DNA from 4 places in the Ensifer sp. EB106-05-01-XG146 genome. Region 4 is predicted to be linked to each of the others. Evidence: riboswitches for the same ligand, from Rfam matches in the RefSeq annotation. Region 4 holds a riboswitch; each other region holds the start of a gene.
The links. A riboswitch is a leader RNA that binds a small molecule or an ion and turns the genes downstream of it on or off. The one in region 4 is predicted to bind cobalamin.
Positions count from the first base shown of each region.

Region 1: it holds a riboswitch for cobalamin, as region 4 does, so the genes downstream of both, nrdH (glutaredoxin-like protein NrdH) here and AC3WVQ_RS02605 (aromatic ring-hydroxylating oxygenase subunit alpha) in region 4, are expected to answer to the same signal.
Region 2: it holds a riboswitch for cobalamin, as region 4 does, so the genes downstream of both, bluB (5,6-dimethylbenzimidazole synthase) here and AC3WVQ_RS02605 (aromatic ring-hydroxylating oxygenase subunit alpha) in region 4, are expected to answer to the same signal.
Region 3: it holds a riboswitch for cobalamin, as region 4 does, so the genes downstream of both, AC3WVQ_RS12150 (CbtB domain-containing protein) here and AC3WVQ_RS02605 (aromatic ring-hydroxylating oxygenase subunit alpha) in region 4, are expected to answer to the same signal.

Region 1 covers NZ_JBYTDX010000002.1:1,596,888-1,602,677, forward strand. The annotation lists gene metE (5-methyltetrahydropteroyltriglutamate--homocysteine S-methyltransferase) at 1-2,322, shown strand, start outside; gene AC3WVQ_RS27385 (acyl-CoA thioesterase) at 2,319-3,119, shown strand; cobalamin riboswitch at 3,270-3,495, shown strand; gene nrdH (glutaredoxin-like protein NrdH) at 3,884-4,105, shown strand; gene nrdI (class Ib ribonucleoside-diphosphate reductase assembly flavoprotein NrdI) at 4,118-4,534, shown strand; gene nrdE (class 1b ribonucleoside-diphosphate reductase subunit alpha) at 4,504-5,790, shown strand, end outside.
Region 2 covers NZ_JBYTDX010000001.1:1,705,916-1,711,705, reverse strand. The annotation lists gene AC3WVQ_RS08415 (diguanylate cyclase domain-containing protein) at 1-307, shown strand, start outside; gene AC3WVQ_RS08410 (LacI family DNA-binding transcriptional regulator) at 334-1,353, opposite strand; gene AC3WVQ_RS08405 (phytanoyl-CoA dioxygenase family protein) at 1,457-2,650, shown strand; gene AC3WVQ_RS08400 (SDR family oxidoreductase) at 2,739-3,551, shown strand; cobalamin riboswitch at 3,648-3,859, shown strand; gene bluB (5,6-dimethylbenzimidazole synthase) at 3,906-4,601, shown strand; gene AC3WVQ_RS08390 (DUF2865 domain-containing protein) at 4,614-5,684, opposite strand.
Region 3 covers NZ_JBYTDX010000001.1:2,448,750-2,454,539, forward strand. The annotation lists gene AC3WVQ_RS12115 (TetR/AcrR family transcriptional regulator) at 1-249, opposite strand, end outside; gene AC3WVQ_RS12120 (crotonase/enoyl-CoA hydratase family protein) at 333-1,148, shown strand; gene AC3WVQ_RS12125 (ArsR/SmtB family transcription factor) at 1,199-1,561, shown strand; gene AC3WVQ_RS12130 (SRPBCC family protein) at 1,558-2,124, shown strand; gene AC3WVQ_RS12135 (anthrone oxygenase family protein) at 2,194-2,673, opposite strand; gene AC3WVQ_RS12140 (NAD(P)H-binding protein) at 2,670-3,500, opposite strand; gene AC3WVQ_RS12145 (TetR/AcrR family transcriptional regulator) at 3,605-4,297, shown strand; cobalamin riboswitch at 4,296-4,557, shown strand; gene AC3WVQ_RS12150 (CbtB domain-containing protein) at 4,599-4,775, shown strand; gene AC3WVQ_RS12155 (CbtA family protein) at 4,973-5,770, shown strand.
Region 4 covers NZ_JBYTDX010000001.1:559,257-565,046, forward strand. The annotation lists gene AC3WVQ_RS02595 (L-threonylcarbamoyladenylate synthase) at 1-775, opposite strand, end outside; gene AC3WVQ_RS02600 (DUF6656 family protein) at 853-1,452, opposite strand; cobalamin riboswitch at 1,770-1,970, shown strand; gene AC3WVQ_RS02605 (aromatic ring-hydroxylating oxygenase subunit alpha) at 2,075-3,319, shown strand; gene AC3WVQ_RS02610 (FAD-binding oxidoreductase) at 3,321-4,415, shown strand; partial or broken gene AC3WVQ_RS02615 (glycoside hydrolase family 25 protein) at 4,638-5,675, opposite strand; gene AC3WVQ_RS02620 (hypothetical protein) at 5,754-5,790, shown strand, end outside.

The DNA of each region.
Region 1 (5,790 bases), on a different contig from region 4:
CGCATCGGCCGCCGTCGCGAATTGAAATTCGCGCTCGAACGCTATTGGGCCGGAAAGGCCAGCCGCGGCGAACTTCTCGATACCGGAGCCAAGCTCCGCGCTGAAAACTGGGCCGCGCAGAAAACGCGCGGCATCGACATCATCCCCTCCAACGACTTCTCCTTCTACGACCACGTGCTCGATGCCGCCGTGCTTGTCGGCGCAATCCCGCCGGCCTATGGCCGGACGGGCGGCCCGGTCGATCTCGACACCTATTTTGCCATGGCGCGCGGCTCGGCCGGAACGCCCTGCGCCGCCGGCTGCACCCATTCGGGAAGCAGCAGCGGCACTCCCGCGCTCGAAATGACAAAGTGGTTCGACACCAACTATCACTACATGGTGCCCGAGTTCGACAGGGATCAGCGCTTCGAGCTCACCCACAATCGGCCGCTGGAAGCCTTCCAGGAAGCTCAAGCCCTCGGCTATCGCACACGCCCGGTGCTCATCGGCCCGGTGACACTGCTGAAGCTCGGCAAATCGAAGGGCGGCGACTTCGATCCGGTCGATCTGATCGAACGGCTCCTGCCCGTTTACGTGAGGGTCCTGGCGGAGCTTGCTGACGCCGGCGCCGATTGGGTACAGATCGACGAGCCTTGCCTGGCGCTCGATCTCGCGGACAAGGTTCGTCGCGCCCTCGACCTCGCCTATCGCACGTTCGACACCGACGTGCCCGGACTCAAGATCATGCTGGCGACCTATTTCGGCTCGATCGGCGACAACACGGCAACGGCGTTGGCGCTGCCGGTCGATGGACTGCATGTCGATCTCGTGCGCGCGCCGCAGCAGATCGACACGCTCATCCAATCGGCTCCGGCGGACCGGGTCCTATCGCTCGGGGTCATCGACGGCCGCAACATCTGGCGGACCGATCTGGCCAGCCTGTTCCGCCGGCTGCAGCCTCTGACTTCGGCCCACGGCCGCGACCGCATCGAGCTCGCACCTTCATGCTCACTCCTGCACGTGCCGATCGATCTCGAGCTGGAGCGTGCGCTTGATCCGGAACTTTCCTCCTGGCTCGCCTTCGGTACGCAGAAACTCGACGAACTCAGCCTGCTTGCCAGCGCCTTCGAGCCGGGGCTTGCCATTTCCGAGCACGTTTTCGCCGCCTCGATCGCGTCCGCCCAGGCGAGGCTCACCTCACTCAGGATCCATGATCCTCTGGTCGCCGGGCGCTTGAAAGCGCTGACGGATGCGGACAGCGAGCGGCAGTCCCCGTTCGCGGGCCGCCGGGCACTGCAGGCGAAGAAGCTGTCATTGCCGCTCTTCCCGACAACGACGATCGGATCCTTCCCACAGACATCGGAGGTTCGGCAGGCCCGTTCACTGCATGCGAAAGGCGAACTCAGCTATGTCGACTACACCGCCTATCTTCGCCGAGAGACCGAAGTGGCGGTGCGCTGGCAGGAAGAGGTCGGCATCGACGTACTCGTTCACGGCGAGTTCGAGCGCAACGACATGGTGCAGTATTTTGGCGAGCAGCTCTCGGGCTACGCCTTCACCCAGAGCGGCTGGGTGCAGAGCTACGGATCGCGCTGCGTGCGTCCGCCTGTTATCTTCGGCGACGTTTCGCGACCAAACCCGATGACGGTCGAGTGGGCGACCTTCGCGCAGTCGCTGACCGATCGCCCGGTCAAGGGCATGCTGACGGGTCCGGTCACCATGCTGCTGTGGTCCTTCGTTCGTGACGACCTGCCACGTTCCGTGGTGTGCCGGCAGATCGCGCTAGCACTGCGCGATGAAGTGTCGGATCTCGAGGCGGCCGGCATCGCCATCATCCAGATCGACGAACCGGCACTGCGCGAAGGCCTGCCGCTGCGAAATGCCGATCGCAAGGCCTATCTCGACTGGGCGGTGGAGTGCTTCCGTCTCAGTGCAGCCGGGGTGGGCGATGCGACCCAGATCCACACCCATATGTGCTACTCCGAGTTCAACGACATCATGGCCGCAATCGCGGCGATGGACGCCGACGTCATGTCGATCGAGACGTCGCGATCGAAGATGGAACTGCTCGGCGCCTTCACCGACGAGGCCTATCCGAACGAGATCGGCCCGGGCGTCTACGACATCCATTCACCACGCGTGCCCGGCGTCGAGGAAATGGTGCATCTCATCGAAAAAGCGACCGAGGGCCTCACGCCGGACCAGATCTGGGTCAATCCCGATTGCGGACTGAAGACCAGGCGCTGGGAAGAGACGCGGCCGGCGCTCGTTAACATGGTCGCCGCCGCCCGCTCGCTTCGAGCGGCTTTTGCCGCCGATACGCGCGAAGCCGTCAAAGCATGACGGGGCAACACGAAGTCACGATGGCGCCGGGGGAAACCCCGGCGCCACAAACCCTGATCGACATCGTTTTTCCAGGCGATACCAATCACCATGGCACGCTCTTTGGTGGCGCCGCCCTCGCGTCGATGGACCGGATCGCTTTCATCGTCGCCACCCGCCACGCGCGCGTTCCCTTCGTCACCGCATCCTGCGACCGCATCGATTTTCGTGCGCCTGCGCGCATAGGTCAGATCGTCTGCTTCAGCGGCCGTCCGGTTCGTGTCGGGCGCCGCTCGATGGTGGTCGAGGTCGAGATGATCGCGGAAGACATCGCCACCGGCAGCCGCGCCCTTTGCAGCAGGGGCACCTTCACCATGGTCGCGATGCCCCGTGCCGATGAAACGGATTGGATGCTGCCGCCGCTCGATGTGGCAACGGACACGCCCGAAGAGGCGGGCACCCTACGCATGGTCGACATCGTCTTTCCCGGCCAGGCCAACAGCTTCGGCGCCATATGCGGTGGCAACGCCCTCGCGCATATGACGAAGGCCGCATTCGTCGTCGCGACGCGCCGGAGCCGCCGGGCGACCGTCCTTGCCTCCTGCACCGGTATGGACTTCAAGCACCGGATCATGATCGGTTCGATCATCGAACCCATCGCCCGCATTGTGCGGACGGGTCGCAGTTCAGCCGCCGTCGAGGTCGAACTCTGGTCGGAAGAGCTCCTCACCGGTCTGCGACAGCGGACTGTTACCGGAACGTTCGCTATGGTCGCCGTCGACGAGGACAACCGGCCCGTGGCCGCTTTCGCTGCTTGATGGAATGGGGCGTCCGCACCAGGGGCGCCCTATCCACAACCTTGGTGCCAACCGGCTGTTTACTCCCCGTTATCCACACTGCAAAAGAAACCACCCTCCTACCCCCGCCTTCCACATACGGAACCTATTGACGCAGATTTGCGATGAACTACTATATCTAGTGTTCGAGGTTCTTCCGATTCGCAAGGATTGGGAGCTAAGACGGGAATACGGTGCGCCGGCGAGTTTCCGCTGAGGCTATGCCGTAGCTGCCCCCGCAACTGTAGACGGCGAGCGACTGTCCGGATTTGGACCACTGAGGCATGAGGCCTCGGGAAGGTCGGGATGGAAGCTTTGACCCGTAAGCCAGGAGACCTGCCTCGATCACCAAACGTCCACGGGCGGGGTGTCCGGAGGGGTTGAGTGCGTGGCAGGATGAGCCTGCCCGATCGTCTCGACGTCTCCCCGGCAGCCCGTCGAAAGCTTCGGGGTGAAGTCATGCCAGTTTCTTCCAGTTCAGATCCACCTTCTGCGGACGGGTGCGCGTTGTTGCGCGCCTGATCGAAAGGCCGCGCCTTGAAAACCCGCATCCGCGGAATTCCTGAGCGCCCGACCAAAACGAGCCGGCCCGGTTGCGTAACCGACCTTGGGCCAGCTTGACGACGTCAACTCCGGTCGAGTCGACCGGGGAGCGATGTTTCGTGTCCAATCGCCAACACCACGGTTCGCGTTCGCGCGATCCGACGATTTTTTGCGCCCATTTGCCAGACCCTCACGAGGAACCCATGTCGATCACCGTCTACAGCAAACCAGCCTGCGTCCAATGCACCGCCACAACCCGTGCGCTCGACCGCCAAGGCATCGATTATCGCATCGTCGATATCTCCGAGGATTCCGATGCATTCGCGCTGGTGCAGGGTCTTGGCTATCGGCAGGTCCCGGTCGTCGTCGCCGGCGAGCGGCATTGGGCGGGTTTCCGCCCGGACATGATCAGCGCGCTTTCCTGAAGGACGCGGGCGATGGGCCTGATCGTCTATTTTTCCAGTCGCTCGGAAAACACCCATCGCTTCGTCGAAAAGCTCGGCCTTCGCGCCGCCCGCATACCGCTCAGGGAAGGTATGGACGCACTTACGGTCGCAGAGCCCTATGTGCTGATCGTGCCGACCTATTGCGGCGACGATGGCCGCGGGGCGGTGCCGAAGCAGGTCATCCGCTTCTTGAACGACGCGGGCAACCGCTCTCACATCCGCGGCGTGATCGCAGCGGGCAACAGCAATTTCGGCGCGACCTACGGGATCGCCGGCGACGTGATTTCGGCCAAGTGCCGGGTACCCTATCTCTACCGGTTCGAGCTGCTCGGGACCGACGAGGACGTCGCCAATGTCAAAAACGGGATGGAACGATTTTGGACGTCACGACACTCGAACGCCCCTTGAAGGCGACGGAAGCAGCGCTCGACTATCATGCGCTGAACGCAATGCTGAACCTCTATGACGAAGAGGGACGGATCCAGCTCGACAAGGACCGGCAGGCGGCGAAACAGTACTTCCTCCAGCACGTCAATCAGAACACGGTGTTCTTCCATAACCTCCGGGAAAAACTCGATTATCTGGTGACCGAGGGCTATTACGAGCAGGAAGTGCTGGACCAGTATTCCTTCAACTTCGTGCGCGATCTCTACGATCATGCCTATTCAAAGAAGTTCCGCTTTCCGACCTTCCTCGGGGCGTTCAAATACTACACGTCCTATACGCTGAAGACCTTCGACGGAAAGCGCTACCTGGAACGCTACGAAGACCGTGTCTGCATGGTGGCGATGGCCTTGGCGCGCGGCAACGAGGGGCTTGCCCGCGATCTCGTCGACGAGATCATCTCCGGCCGCTTCCAGCCGGCAACGCCGACTTTCCTCAACGCCGGCAAGAAGAGCCGCGGCGAGCTCGTCTCCTGCTTTCTGCTCCGGATCGAGGACAACATGGAGAGTATCGGCCGCGCCATCAATTCGGCGCTGCAGCTTTCCAAGCGCGGTGGCGGCGTGGCGCTGTCGCTCACCAACATCCGCGAGATGGGCGCGCCGATCAAGCAGATCGAGAACCAGTCATCCGGCGTCATCCCGGTCATGAAGCTGCTCGAAGACAGTTTCTCTTACGCCAACCAACTCGGCGCGCGCCAGGGAGCCGGTGCTGTCTACCTGCACGCCCACCACCCCGACATCATGCGCTTCCTCGATACCAAGCGCGAAAACGCCGACGAGAAGATCCGCATCAAGACGCTGTCGCTCGGCGTCGTCATCCCCGACATCACCTTCGAGCTCGCCCGCAACAACGAGGACATGTATCTGTTCTCACCCTATGACGTGGAGCAGGTCTATGGCGTGCCCCTCACCGAGATTTCGGTGACCGAGAAGTACCGCGAGATGGTCGAGGATGCCCGCATCCGCAAGCGCAAGATCAAGGCGCGCGACTTCTTCCAGATCATCGCCGAGATCCAGTTCGAGAGCGGTTATCCCTACATCATGTTCGAGGACACGGTGAACCGGGCAAACCCGATCGCCGGGCGCATCACCATGAGCAATCTCTGCTCGGAAATCCTGCAGGTGAGCGAAGCGAGCGCGTTCAACGACGACCTCTCCTACAAGCACATGGGCAAGGACATCTCCTGCAATCTCGGTTCGCTGAACATTGCGGCTGCGATG
Region 2 (5,790 bases), 1.1 Mb from region 4:
CGCGCGGCTTGGCGGTGACGAATTCGCGGTCATTCTCGGCGATTGCAGCGAGGCCGACGCCCGCAGCCTGACGGCCGGCCTGATCGCCGACGCGCAGACGCCGGTCGCTTTCGAGGGCCAAATGCTCGTTGTCGGCGGCAGCGCCGGCATCGCCTTTGCGCCGCGGCATGGCCTGACGGCACGCCAGTTGCTGCTGGCTGCGGACGAAGCGCTCTATCTGGCCAAGCGGCGCGGCCGCAACCGCTTCGAAACGGCGGACGACATGGTGTTACCGGCCGAAAAGAACGACGGCCAGTCGGCGGCCTGAACGTTACCCGCGGATCGGCAGCAGCGTTACTCCGGGACATTGTAGGGCGTGATCACCACCACGGCGGAGAGCTGCGGGCCGATTGCCGGCGCCTGGGCGCCGGGCCGCAGCATCATCGTGCGAAAGGCGGTGCGCGCATCGGTCCTGAGGTCGTGATGCAGCACGAAGTGAATGCGCCGTTCCCGCAACAGCGCCAGATTGTCCTCGTCGAGATCATGGGCGATGTAGAGCGCGCAGTGACGTTCGAGGCGCTCGAAGGCTGCAAGGACGGAGCGGTTGCCGCCACCGATCGAATAGGCCGCGTTGATATCGGGATTGGCCGAGAGCGCCGCGTGAGCCAGGCGGCCGGTTTCGCTGTCGCGGCCGTGGCCTTCGCTGATCTCGACGATCCGGATTGCCGGATAGCGCTCGCGCAACACCCGGCGAAAGCCGATCTCGCGTTCCTCCTCACCACGAAAGCGGCCGCTCGAAAGGGTCACCAGCACAGTTGCCGGCGCGCCGGAAAAGCGCTCCCCGAGGAGGTAGGCGGCCGTTTCGCCCGCCGCCCGGTTGTCGGCGCCGGCATAGGCCGTCCGCTGGGAATGGGGCAGGTCGGTTACCAGCGTCACGACGGGCGTGCCGCCCATCTCGAAACGGGCGACTGCGGCGACGATCTCGGGCACGTCCGGCGCCTTCAACACCAGGCCGTCGGTCCCGCGCAGCCGGATTCGGTCGAGCAGTTGCACGATCTCCTGTGGGCGCATCGTCTCGGCGAAGTGGAACCGGCAGCGAAAGACGGTGGGCGCGAAGGTCATCGCCTCGCTCTCGAAGGCGCGACGCACCGCATCGGTGAAGCGTTGCGGCGACTCCATGACGATATCGATCGCAAACTTGCGCCCCTGGATGTCGAGGCCGGCCTGCTGCTTCTCCAATTCCTCGATGGCTGCGCGAACCCGGGCCTCCGTCTGGCGGCGCACGCCCGGCCGCTCGTTGAGCACGCGATCGACGGTCGCGGTGCTGAGCCCGGCCTGAAAGGCGATGTCCTTGACCAGAAACGGATGGGCCATCGCCTTGCTCTCCTGATGGATTTTTGATGGATTCTTGCTCTATATCATGTTTTGCCGCCGCCTATAGTCGTGTTCATCAGGATGTTCCAGAGGAGGAAACGCGATGAAGACCGACAACAAAGCGCGCCAGCGGATCGACCGCGTCTGGCTCACCGAAGAGGCTTGCGATCTCGAATCGTTCCGGGCGGAAGTCGAACGCCAAACCAGCCTGTCCGACTACCCCCATGCTTCCGGCTGCGAAAAGAATATCCTGATCTATGACAGCGCCGCGCTGATTGCGGCGTGCGGCGATGCCGAGGCGCGGCGTTCTGTTCTGGCGGAGATCTGCGAGGTACTGGCGACCGGGCCTGGCGTGGCGGTTTTCAAGCGCGCCTTTGCCGATACGACAGCAATCGACGTCGCAAGCGGGGTCTTTGACGCTATCATCGAAGAGCAACATCGCAGCAACAGCGGCGGCGGCGATCACTTCGCCAAACCCGGCGCCAATGACCGCATCTGGAACTCGCTGGAAAAGCACTGCCTGAACGCGCCGGAGAATTTCGCCTCCTATTACGGCAATGCCGTCATAGCGCTCGTCAGCGAGGCTTGGCTCGGGCCGAACTACCAGATGACGGCGCAGGTCAATCGCGTCAATCCTGGCGGTGCGGCGCAATCGGCGCACCGGGATTATCACCTCGGCTTCCAGACCGCGGCCGTGATCGAGCAGTATCCGGCGCATGTGCACAAGCTTTCACCGGTGCTGACGCTGCAGGGGGCGGTTGCCCATTGCGACATGCCGCTCGAAAGCGGACCGACGCTGTTCTTGCCCTATAGCCAAACCTATGTGCCGGGCTATCTGGCGCTCAACCGGCCGGAATTCCGCGCCTATTTCGACGCACACCACGTGCAGCTTCCCCTTGAAAAGGGCGACGTTGTCTTCTTCAACCCGGCGCTCTTCCATGCCGCCGGCACCAACCACTCCCGGGATATCCGCCGCGTGGCCAACCTGCTGCAGGTGTCTTCGGCCTTCGGTCGCGCAATGGAAACCGTTGACCGACTGACCATGAGCGCGACGCTCTATCCGGCCTTGCGGGCCTTGCTGGCGGGCGGGACGCTGACGCAGGCGGAAGCGGCCAACGCGATCTCCTCCTGTGCCGAGGGCTATTCGTTCCCCACCAATCTCGACCGGGATCCGCCACTCGGCGGGTTGGCGCCGAAGACGCAGGCGCAGTTGATGCGCGAGGCTCTCACTGCGGGGACGGGCGAACAAGAGTTTCTCTCGGTGCTGGAGGCGCAGGCGAAGCGCAAGCTGAGCTGACGAGCGAGTTACAATTTGACAGGCTCCCGGTGTGTTTCAGCCGGGAGCCGCAGCCGTTTCAAACGATCATTTCCGAGGGAGGAATTCGATGAGTGGACAATTGCAAGGCAAGATCGCCATCGTCACCGGTGGTACGCAGGGACTGGGCGCGACGATTGCTGGCCTTTTCGCCGAGCGCGGCGCTGAAGGCATCGTCATCTGCGGCCGCAACGCCGCCAAGGGGCGGGCGAAGGCCGAGCAGATCGGCAAGGCAAGCGGCGCGAAAGTCGTCTATGTCGAGGCCGATCTGGAAAAAGTAGAGGACGCCCGCAAGGTGGTCGCCGCTTGCGACGCGGAATTCGGACGGGTCGATGCGCTGGTCAACGCCGCAGCTATCACCGACCGTGGCACGATCCTCGACACCACGCCCGAACTCTTCGACCGCATGTTCGCGACCAATGTGCGCGCGCCGTTCTTCCTGATGCAGGAGGCGGTGAAGATCATGCGGCGGGAGAAGACCGAGGGCACGATCGTCAACATCGGCTCGATGTCGGCGATGGCCGGCCAGCCGTTCATTGCCGCCTATTGTTCGTCGAAAGGCGCGCTCGAAACGCTGACCAAAAACACGGCCTATGCGCTTCTTCGCAACCGCATTCGCGTCAACGGGCTGAATATCGGCTGGATGGCGTCCGAAGGCGAAGACCGCATCCAGCGCGAGTTTCATGGCGCGGCTGCCGATTGGCTCGAAAAGGTGGCGGCCGACCAGCCTTTCGGTCGGCTCGTCGATCCGGCTGAAGTGGCGCGGGCCTGCGCCTATCTGTCGTCGGCCGAGTCCGGGCTGATAACCGGATCGGTGATTTGCTTCGATCAGTCGGTCTGGGGCGCCTATGACGACTCGCCGCATCCGGTCGCTCCGCTTTGAGGCGGAGGCAAACGACTAAGCTCGACAGTAGCCGGCGGAAAGTGGCGCGCCATGTCTCGACCGGGTTGGCGCGCTTGTCTTTCTCAAACGGCTGTGCACTTAGTGCCGTCGTCAGGTGCCCGCGAAAGCGGGAGAATCGGGAATCCGGTGTCATTCCGGAACGTGCCCAACGCTGTGACGGGGACGATCGCCTCTAAGAGAGCCTTGAGTTGATTCAAGGTTTTGCCACTGGATCTTCAATCGATCTGGGAAGGCGAGGTGATCGGTTGAACCGAAGTCAGAAGACCGGCCTGGCGAGATAGACCGAACCCCGCGTGGACGGCGGGAGGTTTTCGCATTGTTGGGGATCGAACGATGCTGACTGAACCGAAGGGCGGCCTTGCGGCTGCCGGCGCCTTTTCGCTGCCAGAGCGGGAGGCCGTCTACCGTGCCATCGAGACACGTCGCGACGTGCGCGATGAATTCCTGCCCGCGCCATTGCCGGATGATCTGATCGGGCGCCTGCTGGCCGCTGCGCACAGCGCCCCGTCCGTGGGCTTCATGCAGCCGTGGAACTTCGTGCTGGTGCGGGCGGAAGAAACGCGTGAGCGCGTCTGGCAGGCGTTTCGCCGCGCCAATGACGAGGCCGCGCTGATGTTCGAGGCGGAACAACAGGCCAAGTACCGTGCGCTGAAGCTGGAAGGCATCCGCAAGGCGCCGCTCAGCATCTGTGTCACCTGCGACCGCACGCGCGGCGGTGCCGTCGTACTCGGGCGCACCCACAATCCGCAGATGGACGTCTATTCCACCGTCTGCGCCGTGCAAAACCTCTGGCTTGCGGCGCGGGCCGAAGGGGTGGGCGTCGGCTGGGTGAGCATTTTCCACGAGGCCGAGATCAAGGCGATTCTCGGCATCCCAGATCATATCGAGATCGTTGCCTGGCTCTGCCTCGGCTATGTCGATCGCCTCTATCAGCAGCCGGAACTCGCCGTGAAGGGCTGGCGCCAGCGCCTGCCGCTCGACGAGCTGGTTTTCGAAGACGGATGGGGACGCAGCAAGGAGAAGGCGTAAGGCCTCGTCCGATCAATTCTGGACCGGCTGATAGGCCGGTCCCTTCGGATGCTTGAGGTCGATGGCGGTTTCTTCCTGCGGCAGGTAGGTCGGGCCGACGACGCGAACCTTGTTCTTCGACGGATCGTAAGGCCGCTCTTCGGCCGGCGCCTTGGCGGTATTGCTCGCCGCTTCCGGCTTCTTGGTCTCGATGACGATGATCGACGACTGGTCGTCACCGATCTTCGTTCCGTTTGCCTTCGGTGTGGTCGAGGCGGTCTGGGGTATCTGGCAGCCGCACTGGCCGGGTTTTCCGACGGCGCGGGTGCGATAGGCAAAGGCGTTGGGCATTTCGGTATAGGGACGGCCGGTCACGGCCGAGACCATCTTGTCGCTCTCTTCCGTGTTGAGGTCGTGAAAATAGAGCTCGGTCTCAGCCCCCGGGCAGCGCGCCCGACAGGCCTGCTCGTCGCGCGGGAAATCGGCCGGCGTCGCATCCGAAGAAACCGGGAAAAAGGCGCCGTCGCAGGTGCGCACGCACATGGTTCTGAGCGTGCCGCTATAGTAGCGCTCCTGCGGCGCGTAGCCGTCTTCGCCTCGGCCGAGCATCGGGCCGTAGGCGTCTTCCGGCGGCAGGTCGGCAACGATGTTGCGGTGGCTTTCCGGCACGTCCGGTTCCACGCTTGCGAACTCCTCGCGGTCGCCATAGCAACCGTTGATCTCCAGCGCGGCGAGGATGCGTCGCCGGCTGTCGTCGCTGCCGCCGGCGACGATCTGCTCGCGCTCGGACTTCAGCATGCGCAGATTGTCTTCCATCTCGGCGATCAGGCTGTTGAGGCCGTAGCAAGTGTCGGGGTCGCCGCCGTCGAAGCCAATGGCGTTGCCGCCACTGCAACCCGCGCGGCGGCGGTCGTTCTTTGCCCGCCGCAGCTCGATATTCTGCCGCGAGATCGCGCTTGCGTAGTCGCGCGCATCGGCATTGCTGGCGACGTAGTCAGGCAGTTGCACGAGCCGCGCGTTCAGTCGGTCGCAGGCCGTCGATGCCAGTGACGGACCGGCACCGATCACAACCAGAGGCACAAGGGCCGCAGCGACGTGTTTCATGCGCGTGAACACGGGCGAAAGTCTCTTCCTGTTGCCAGGTCGGCGCCGACCTTCTGCGGGTGGCTGCCAGCGGCATTCCTGTTTCGCCTCCATCATAGAGCTTGTC
Region 3 (5,790 bases), 1.9 Mb from region 4:
GTCGGCAATGTCCCCGTCGCCCGCGTCGAACCACTTGCGGAAGAGTTTCAGATTGGGCTGGTCGCGGCCTTCGAGATAGGCGGCGATCAGCTCGTCCTTGCTGTCGAAATGATAGTAGAGCGTGCGTTTGGTCACGCCCGCGGCTTCCGCCACCGCATCGACGCTGACGGCGCGGATGCCCTCGGCATAAAACAGCTTTTCCGCCGCTGCGACGATCAGCTCCCGGGTCGATTTCTCTGCTTTCGCCATCTCTCATGTATACCGACTAGTGAATATACATGGCATCTTCCCTCACCTAGCCTCTCCCCGTCAACACCTGCCGGAGAGCAACCATGTCGAACACCGTGCTGATGCAGATTTCCGAGGGCATCGCCCTCCTCAGTCTCAACCGCCCAGAGAAACTCAACGCGCTGAACTACGAGCTGATCGACCGGCTCATGAGCCTTCTCGACCAGATCGAAGCGAACGACGGCGTCGGCGCCGTGATCATCACTGGCACCGGCGACCGCGCCTTTTCCGCCGGCGGCGATATCCATGAGTTCTCGGAAAGCGTGGCCAAGGGCGTAAACCCGGCCGTGCGCGATTTCGTCCGTCGCGGCCAGGGCCTGACGGCCCGGCTCGAAGCCTTTCCGAAGCCGGTCATCGCTGCCGTCAACGGGCTTGCTTATGGCGGCGGCTGCGAGATCACCGAAGCGGTGCATCTCGCTGTTGCCAGCGACCGGGCGCGTTTTGCCAAACCGGAAATCAAGCTCGGCATGCCGCCGACCTTCGGCGGCACCCAGCGCCTGCCGCGGCTCGCCGGCCGCAAGCGCGCGCTTGAACTGCTGCTGACAGGCGAGGATTTCTTGGCCGATCGCGCGCTGGAGCTGGGGCTCGTCAACCATGTCGTCGCTCATGAGGAACTGATGTCGGCCGCCCGTGACCTGGCAAAACGCATCATGGGCTACTCCCCGCTTGCAGTGCGCTCGATTATCACCGCCGTCACCCGCGGCCTCAACATGTCGATCGCCGAGGGGCTGTTGGTCGAAAGCGAACAGTTTGCCCAGATGGTGCCGACCGACGATCTTGCCGATGCGCTTGCCGCCTGGACGGGACGGCGCCTCCACGACGACCCACCGCGGCGTGGTCTCTTTTCGCGATACTTTTAAATTCAACCGAACGGTTGACAATTAGGTCGACCGAGAGGATATTCAACAATATGGTTGAATATCAGAACGCACATCTCGATGCCGTGTTTCACGCGCTTTCGGACCCGACGCGGCGCGCCATGCTCCAGGACCTTTCGCAGGGCGAAAGACTGGTGGGTGAGCTTGCGGCGCCGTTCTCGATCTCGCTGGCCGCGGCATCGAAGCACATCAAGGTGCTGGAAGGAGCAGGTCTGGTGCGCCGCGAAGTGAAAGGTCGCACGCATGTGTGCCGGCTCGATGCCGCGCCGATGCATGCAGGCATGGAATGGATGCGCCACTACGAAGCCTTCTGGCGCACCCGCATCGACGCACTCGAGGCGCTGCTTCTCGTCGAAGACGCCACAATCCAAACTGATCCGGAGGAAAAGCCATGACTTCGTCTGCCACAGCCTTTGCCGGCGCCGACTACGGCCGTGTCGTCGCACCGGACGCGGTGCGCATCGAGCGCCTGCTTCCCGGCCCGATCGAGCGGGTCTGGTCCTATCTGACGGAGGAAAGCAAGCGCCGGCTCTGGATGGCGTCCGGAACGATCGGATCGAAGGAAGGGGCCGAGGTCGAGCACGTCTTCCGCCATTCGGAACTGACGACGGAGGACGATCGGCCACCGCAGAAATACGCCGAGCACGCCGGCGAGGTGCGCAATTACGGCCACGTGCTCGCCTGGGAGCCGCCACGACTACTGGCCTATACCTGGAACGAAGAGACCGGCACCCCGTCGGAGGTCCGCTTCGAGCTCAGCCCCCGCGGCGACAAGGTGCTGCTCGTCGTCACCCATAAGCGCATCGCCGACCGCGCGGTCATGACCAGCTTCTCCGCCGGCTGGCACGTACACCTCGACATTTTGCGAGCTCTGCTCGAAGGCGAAAAGCCGGCAGCCTCCTGGAGCAAGTTTGCCGACCTTGAAGCGCAATACGACGCGCGTATTCCGAAGCCCTGACGGCGGGATGGGCTTGAAGGTCAGGACGCGTGCAGGCGCCGGCAAGGATCGACTTGCCGGCGCTTTTCGTCAGGTGCGGGCGAAACCGAGAACGAAAAACGCCAGCGCGCCGATCGAGGCCCATGTGCGCACGTGGTTCCACCAGACCCAATCGGTCAGATAGCGCTCATGCCAGAGATCGGTCGCCGCCTGACCGGGGGCTGCCGCGGCGAGCGCGTCATTCATCGGCACGTTGAAGACAATGGTCACCAGCAGTACGCCAACGACATAGGCAATGCCACCGGCGGCAAGCCACCACCTGCCCTCGCCGCCCGAGATGAAGGCGACGACGACGAGCGCCAGGGCGAGCAGCGCCGTGCCCATGAAGGCGCTGAGGAAGATCGGGTTCTGGATCACGACATTGATGGCGTTCATCGCGGCGATCCCCTGCTCCGGCGGCAGCCGCGACAGGGCCTGCATGATGCAGACCGAGAAGATGAAGAAAAGCCCGGCCATCAGGCCGGAACCGATCGCGGCGGCAAACGCCAGAGCGGGGATCAGCGGGATCATGCGGCAAGACTCCAAACACCAGTTGCTGCGGTTTCCCGGGCGTAATCGGCAAAGTCGCGCGGACGCCGCCCAAGCACGCGCTCGACATCGGACGTCATGCTGGAATTGCGCCCGTCGAGCACCGAGGTGAAGAGATAGCGGATGAGTTCGACATAGTCATCCGGCACGCCGTCCGCCTTGAGATGCGCTGCGAAGTCGGAAACCGGAATGGCCTGATAAGAGATCCGACGGTTGGCGGCCGCGGCGATCTCGGCGACGGCCTGGGCAAAGGTCATCAGGCGCGGGCCGGTCAAGGCATAGACCTTGCCGATATGCGCATCGTCCAGAAGGGCCTCAACCGCCACGTCGGCAATGTCGTCGCAACTGACGAAGGGCTCGGTGACCTCGTCCACCGGCAGGAAGACCGAACCACTCACCACGCCGTCGGCCAGGAAGCCTTCGTCGAAGTTCTCGAAGAACCAGCTGCCCCGGATGACCGTCCAGTCGGCGCCGGAGGCCTGCAGCGCACGCTCGGAGGCTTCCGCCTCGTCCTCGCCGCGGCCCGACAGGAGCACCAGCCGCTTGATGCCGGAGCGAACGGCAAGGCTCGAGAACCGGTCGATGACGTCGACGGCGCCCGGCACCGCCAGATCGGGCTGGTAGCAGACATAGATGCGATCGACATTTTCAAGGGCGGGCGTCCAGGTCGCCTCATCCGTCCAATCGAAGGAAGGCGACGCCGAACGGGCGCCGATGCGGACCGCTATGCCCCGCTCCCGAAGGCGATCGGCCACCCGCCGCCCCGTCTTGCCGGTACCGCCCAAAACCAGTGTGACTTTCCGAGACATCGTTTCCTCCTGAGGTTCCATCAACAAACATGAGCATCTCTCACATTTGCAAATGTGATAAATCCTCGTATTTTAGGAGTCAAGTCAAAATGTGAGCATTACTCATGATTCCAGATGCAAGTCCCGCCACGCTTCCCGCCGACGACGAGCGTGCGCTGCGCCGGACGCCGAGCCAGAAGCGCAGCCGCGAGCGCGTCGAGCAGATCCTTGCCTGCGCGACGGCGCTCATCCAGGAGAAGGGCAGCGACGCCATGCGCATGAGCGAAGTCGCTGAAAAGGCTGGGATTTCGATCGGATCGCTGTATCAGTACTTCCCCGACAAGGCGGCAATCGTGCGCACGCTGGCCGAGCGCTACAATGCGGTCTGCAACGAGTGCATCGCGGCCGAACTGGCCAAGGTCACGTCGATAGCCGAACTGCGCGACGCCTTCTCGCTGCTGTTCGACATCTACTACGACATGTTCCTCGCCGAGCCGGTCATGCGCGACATCTGGTCGGCGATGCAAGCCGACAAGGCGCTGCGCGAGATCGATCTTGCGCAAAGCCGCGCCGGCGGAAAGCTGCTTGCCGATGTCTGGGCCCGCCTTGTGCCGGAGACGCCGCGCGAAGAGATCGACAGCGCCGCCTTCCTGATCATGCATCTCGGCGACTGCACCATGCGACTTGCAGTCTCGGTCGACCGGGCCGAGGGTGACCAGATCGTCGAAGCCTACAAACGCATGACCGTCAAGGATTTTGTCGCGGATGGACCGCGCGGCGGCGCGCACTCAATTGACAACTCCATGACACAATCCTAATCATCTGGGATCGATTGGTTCCCGGGACGCGAACGTGTTTCGGGAGTAAACGGGAATGTGACGGATGGACCCAAGCTGGGCATTCAAATCACGGCCGACCCCGCGACTGTAGAGCGACGTCGATCCACCGTTCCGGAGCGATCCGGAAGAAGCCACTGGCAAGACCGCGAGAGGGCGGCCGAGCTGGGAAGGCGAGGCAGATCGAGGGCATCGAGCCCAACGCCGTGAGCCAGGAAACCTGCCACTCGATACGGGCATAGGGCCCAACCGGGAATTTCCCGATGCCATCACGGAGGTTGTCATGGCTACGTCTACCATTTCGAGCACCCCGCTCTCCCTCAGCGATCGTCTGACCGCTGGCGTCATCGCGCTCTTCATCGGCGCATTCCTCGTCTTTGGCGCCGGCCTTGCCAACTCGGCAGTGCTGCACGACACGGCGCACGACACCCGCCACTCCTACGGCTTCCCCTGCCACTGACCGATGCGCCGGAACGTGAACAACGTTCCGCATCGAACAATCTGCGGACCTGAACGCATCCGGCCCGAGCCGGATGGAGGGCTGCGTGCATCCCGGTTTTTCCGGCGCGCGAAGGCCATCCGCAGCATAGGGAAAATGGGAAGGCTCGAGGACCACGCCATAGGGCGTGGCTTTTGTCGTTATCGAGGGATTTCAAGATGATTGTCAGAACGCTTCTGGCCGCGATCGTGGCTGGATTGATTGCCGGTGTCTTCATGACCGGCGCCCAGGAACTGCGCGTCACACCGCTGATCCTGCATGCAGAAGAATTCGAAGGCGAGGCACCGGCCGCTACCGAACAGCCCGCCGCCCAGCCGGGTGCGGCACAGCCGGCCGCAGAAAACCACGACCAGCATTCGTCGCTCAAAGCCGTGTCGCCGTTCGGCGCTTTCCTCGACGCTTTGTCGCCGATCACCCCGGCCTATGCCCATGAGGGCGAGCATGAGGAAGGCGGCATCATGTTCGGCATGAGCCGCTTCTCCGGCACGCTGATGGCGAACCTCGTCACAGGTTCCGGCTTCGGCCTGCTGCTCGCCGGCGTCAGCCTGGTGATCGGCTACCCGATCACGCTCAGGAACGGCGCGCTGTGGGGCGCCTGCGGCTGGCTTGCCGTGCACATGCTGCCGGCGATCGGTCTGCCGCCGGAACTGCCGGGATTTCCGGCAGCCGAACTCGGCGACCGCCAGACCTGGTGGCTGGTGACCGTGGCGCTCTCCGCCGTCGGCCTCTATCTCGTCGTCCTGCGCGAGGAGATCGTCTCCAAGGTCGCAGGCCTGGTGCTGATCGCAGCACCCCATGTCTACGGTGCGCCGCAGCCGCTCGATATCACCAGCAACGTTCCGGCCGTGCTCGGCGCCGAGTTTGCGGTTGCCGCACTCGCCACCACGCTTGCCTTCTGGATCGTGCTCGGCGTCGTCTCCGGCTTCATCAACGAGCGCTTCGTCAAGGCACAGTGATCACTGATCACAGATCGTCA
Region 4 (5,790 bases):
CGATCCGATTGCCGCCGAAACGGATCAAGGCTTCGCCGGCATGCACCTCGGCGGCATCGAGCCGGACGGCAGCGCCGGGCGCGTAGTGCGAGGCGAGCATGCCCGGCGCCTCGATCGTCGCTCCCGCCGTCTCCGGCCGGGTCACCGGACGGCCAAGCAGGCGTTCGATCTCGGCGGCATCGAGGCCACCCGGCCGAAGCAACCGGATCTCGTCGCCGTCGACCTTGATGATCGTCGACTCAAGGCCGATTTGGGCCTGGCCGGCGTCGAGGATCAGCTTCAGTTTGTCGCCGAGATCGGCTTCCACATGGACCGCACTGGTCGGGCTGATTTTGCCCGACGTATTGGCACTGGGCGCGGCCAGTGGTCGCCCGAAGTGAGCGATTACCCGGCGCGAGAAACCGTCGGGCATGCGGATGCCGAGCGTGTCGAGGCCGGCGGACGCCAGCGCATGAACCGTGCTGTCGGCGCGCTGCCGAAGGATCAGCGTCAGCGGGCCGGGCCAGAAGGCTTCGGCCAGCTGCCTCGAAATCGGATCGAAATGCACATGGGCTTCGGCCATCGCCATGTCGGAAACATGCGAGATCAGCGGATTGAAGCGCGGGCGCCCCTTCATCTCGTAGATGCGACTGATCGCATCGGGATTGGTAGCGTCGGCGGCAAGGCCGTAGACCGTCTCGGTCGGAATGGCGACCGGCTCGCCTTCGGCAAGAACGGCGCAGGCGCGCGCGATCGCGCGGTCCGGTTCTCTATCCGTGTCGATGATCTCAGCCATGCCGTTTCCTTTCCGACGCTTCCTTAACGGACGCACCGGAAAAACAGAACGATTTTCTTTGAAGGAACCGGTTCGGCTCAGAGGCTGCGAATGATGCGACGCAACGCGTCATCCTTGGCGCCAAGCATCAGTACGTTTTTCAGCGCGACCTTGGGATCATCTGTGCGAAACAGCAGCCCGTTGTCACGAAAGTTGCGGTTGATGACCATTTGCCCGGCTTGGGCGCCCGGTTCGATGGCGACGGCGAAGTACATGCGTGAATAGCCGGGCTGGATACTCTCGAAAAAATGCGTCTCGTCGCCCAGGTTGCAGAAGAAGTTGGCGAAGTAGAAGGACCAGGTGATGTCCTTGGAGGGAGTAACCGGCGTACGCGCCGCCGTCACGTGACAGTAGCCGAGATGCGGCCGGCCGACGAGCGTGCGGTGGAAGATCATCTTCGGGAACTGGATCGAGTTGTGGAACCCGTTGATCCGCTTATGGGTCGTGTCGCCGGCGGTGCTGAGCTTCTTGCCCGTCCTGTCTGCGACTTCCTCATAGCTCAAATACCGGCGTTCGCTCGGCAACCATTGCCTGCGGTTGATCCGGCCCGTGCGCAGGAATTCGGTATGAACCGCCACCTTCGGCGGGATTGTCGGCAGCTTCTCGGCTGTCGCGTCGTAGTATCTCAACTTTGCCATGATCGTCAGCGCGCCATCTGCCTGCCTGCAGGACCTCTCTCGTCCGCCGGCTAGGCTAGCGGCTCATGGTTAATGAATGATTTCGTCCTGGCTGCATCATTAGCGTTCTCTATCTGACGCGATGTCGCAAACGGGCGAAGCCCTCCCGCATCTGCGCCGACCGCGCCGCAAAAGTCGGCAATTGCCCAAGATGTGATCTATCTATATGTTTGCAATGTAAAAATTCTAAGACGGTGGCCTTTTGTGGCGGTTTTTTCCGTGTCGTCATTCTGGAATTGGATGTCGCTATCGGGCAGCTGCCAAGGTGACTTCCGCGATTACATATCCTTACTCAAGGTGCCGTCTTCGAAGGGAAGATGGAGAATTGGGAAGCCGGTCAAATCCCGGCGCTGCCCCCGCAACGGTGGTGGAGCGAAAACCTCGGCAAAGGCCACTGGACGGTTCGTCCGGGAAGGCGCCGGGCAGGTCCGAAAGGACGGCTCCTGAGCCCGGAAACCAGCCTTGACGGACATAACCGTAACGGGTTGCGGCGGGCAGCCGGATCGGAGCCTCAAACGCATGGGCGTGCGCCCGTGCGGGTTCCTGTCCTGCCTCTCCGAAACATGGCGCATGAGGACAGGACATGGACACCAGAAACGATATGCTTCGAAAGCTGAAGGGCAGGCAGGACGGCTACAGCCTCGACCGGGCCTTTTACATCGATCCCGACTACTACAGGCAGGATCTGGAAAACATCTGGTACAAGGATTGGCTGTTTATCGGCCATGACTGCGAGATCCCGCGGGCCGGCAATTACTTCACCGTCCAGGTCGGCGACTACCCCGTTGTCATCACCCGCGACCGCCAGGGCGCCATCCGGGCGCTGCACAATTCCTGCCGCCACCGCGGCTCGCGCGTCTGCACGCAGGCGAAAGGCTCGTCGGCAAAGCTTGTCTGTCCCTATCACCAGTGGACCTACGAACTCGACGGCTCGCTGCTCTTTGCCCGGCAGATGGGAGAGGATTTCGACAAGGCCGCCCACAGTCTGAAGCCGATCCATTGCGAAACGGTCGGCGGCTACATCTTCATCAACCTGTCGGAAAAGCCGATGGATTTCACGACGTTCCGCGACATGGCCTTGCCCTATCTTGCGCCGCATCGGCTCGGCGAAACCAAGGTCGCGTTCGAAAGCACCATCATCGAGAAGGGCAACTGGAAGCTCGTCTGGGAAAACAACCGCGAATGCTACCATTGCGCCGCCAATCATCCGGAACTCTGCCGCACCTATCCTGAGGCGCCGACGGCGACCGGGGTGCAGGGCGCCAAGGATGATCCTGTGATCGCCGAACATTGGGCGAAGTGCGAGGCCGAGGGCCTGCCGAGCGAATTTAAGATGTCGCCGACCGGTCAGTTCCGCGCCGCCCGCATGCCGCTTGTCGACAATGCCGAAAGCTACACCATGTCGGGCGCCCGCGCCGTCAGGCGGGCCCTGTCCGCCGACGTCTCCCAGAGCCAGATCGGCACGCTCTTGATGTTCCACTATCCCACCACCTGGAACCATGTGCTCGCCGACCACGCCATCACCTTCCGGGTGCTGCCGCTCGGGCCCGAACTGACTCAGGTGACGACGAAGTGGCTCGTCAACAAGGATGCGGTCGAAGGCGTCGACTACAATCTAGATGAACTGACGCATGTCTGGACCGAGACCAACGACCAGGACCGTCAGATCGTCGAGGAAAATGCCTTCGGCATCCGCTCACCGGCCTATGAGCCCGGTCCCTATTCGCCCGAGCACGAGGGTGGCGTGATGCAGTTCGTCGAGTGGTACTGCAAGTTCATGGAGCAGCGCCTTGCCGGCGACGCGGCTCCGCTTTCAAGGGTCGCCTGACATGCAGATGGCCTCTTCGTTTCACCATTTCGACGCGCTCCACGTCTGGATCGACCGGCAGCAGATGCTCGAATGCACATCGGCGGTCGTCGAGACCGCCGATGTCATGACCTTCACCTTCCGGGCCGAAAAGCCCGCCTGGTTTCGCTATCTGCCCGGGCAATTCGTGACCCTCGAACTGCCCGTCGCCGACGAGCCAGTGATGCGCACCTACACCCTGTCGTCGACGCCCTCGCGGCCGCTGTCGATCGCCGTGACCGTCAAGGCGCAGTCAGACAGCATCGGCACCCGCTGGATGTTCGAGCACCTGAAGCCCGGAATGAAACTCCGCGCCTTTGGCCCGCTTGGCGATTTCAGCTTCGTCCGCCATCCCGGCGACAAATACCTGTTTATCTCGGCCGGCTCCGGCATCACGCCGATGATGTCGATGACGCGCTGGATGGCGGACTGCGTGCCGGAGACGGATGTGACCTTCATCTCCTGCGCGCGTCGTCCGGAGGACCTGCTGTTCCGTTCGGAGCTGGAGGTTCTGGCGACGCAGATGTCCGGGCTGAACCTCGGCTTCATCGTCGAGGGACATGAGGCACGCCACGGCTGGCACGGGCTTCGCGGCCGCATTGATGGCGCCAAGCTGCCGCTGCTTGCGCCCGATTTCATGGACCGCACCGTTTTCTGCTGCGGCCCCGAACCGTTCATGCGCGGCGTGCGCGAGATGCTGAAATCGGCCGGTTTCGACATGGGCCGCTACCACGAGGAGAGCTTCCAGCCGGCCGCCGCACCTGCGGCGGAAGAGATTGCCGTGCGCGCCGGCGCCGGTGACGAGGGCGAGGTCCAGGCCGCCAAGATCGCCTTCACCATGAGCGGCAAGGAGATCGAGGCCAAGCCCGGCCAGACGATCCTGCAGGCGGCGCGCGCCAACGGCGTGCGCATCGGCGCTGCCTGCGAAGGCGGCATCTGCGGCACCTGCCGGGTGATGAAGGTCTCAGGCGAGGTGGATATGAGCCACAATGGCGGCATTCTCGACGACGAGATCGATGAGGGCTACATCCTCGCCTGCTGCTCGCGACCGCTCGGAGACGTCCAGATCGAAGCTTGAAGGCTTTAATGATGTCGCGCAAAAGTGTGCAGCGGTTTTGCGGCAACGACATGCATAACAACAAGCGCTTAGTGCCTGTCGCGTGAATGCTTTTTCAAGCGAGAGGCTTTAGGGCGCGTTGCAGGGGATCGGATTGGCGGAAACGCTTGCCGGGGCGTCGGTGCCGGCCTCCGTCTTGGAGCATGCGCCCTGGGCGGCATCATTGCCGGCGATCGCCACCTGCAGGGCACGTTCCTGGCGGGCGAAATCGATCGAGCCGGTCACCAACATGTCGACGCCGCTGCCGGCGCCGCTCGTAGCGTCGGCGCGGCTCACGAGCAGCGGCTCGCTAAACATCGCAGTCGCCCTTGCCACCGCCAGCATGCCCGTTCCCCGCTCGGCTTGGGCGACGAGCATCAGCGGCAGTGGCTTTTCCGGCAGCAAGGCGCCCTGTGCCCAGATCGCTTTCAGCGCCGGCGGCGACATTGCCGCCACATTCACGTCGATGTCGTCAAGCGTTCCCGGCACGCGGTAGGGGCAGCGGCGCTTGCCGCAGTTGATGCCCGAGGAGAACTGCCACAGCGCGTAACTGTCCCAGTTGCCCATCGGGAAAACCTGGCGGATATCCGGTTTGTAACGGGCGTACCAGAGCGGCAGGCGCGACAGCAGCCGGTGTTTGGCCCGGTGCGCGGCGATGTATTTGGCGGTGATGTGGTTGGTATAGAGGATCGGGTAGCGCCCGGTCCGGGTCTTGATGTGCCCGGCGAAGATGGCGGCGTCCTCCAGCGACATGTACTTGTCCGGATCGATGCCCTCGAGATCGAGCACCATCAGCTCGTCGTCGCGCGGATCGGCGTAATCGAGGAAATGGTTCGCCTGGTCGACGGGATTGCCCGGGCGGGCAAGATGGTAGGCACCCCACAGCAGCCCGTGCGAACGGGCAATCATCCGGCGGGTCTGGTAGAGCTCGCGGCTGACGGCGTATTTGCGCCACATGGTCTTGCAGTGGTTGAAGGTGTCGCCGTTGTGGTCGCCGGTGCAGGAGAAGCTTTCGGGCAGGCCGTCGGAGGCCTTGGCGATGAAACCGGAAACGCGCTTGTCGCCAAGCATCGTTTCCCAGTCGATGCTGTTCATCTCATAGGCGTCGACGATGATGGCATTCGACTTGGTCTTCCAGGGCTCCATTTCACCGGCGCGTGCGATCGCCGCCGCGAAAGCCAGACCGATGAAGGTCGCGAGGCGCAGAATCATCCCTGTCGTGGAGATACACCGCTTTGCCATTCTCTGAGATTGCCGACAGTATCGTTAACGCATCGTAAATCCCAGCCCCCGAGCGGACTGTGCGGGAGCGACGCGCGAATGTATACCGACCTGTGGCTGTATATAAGCAATTGCT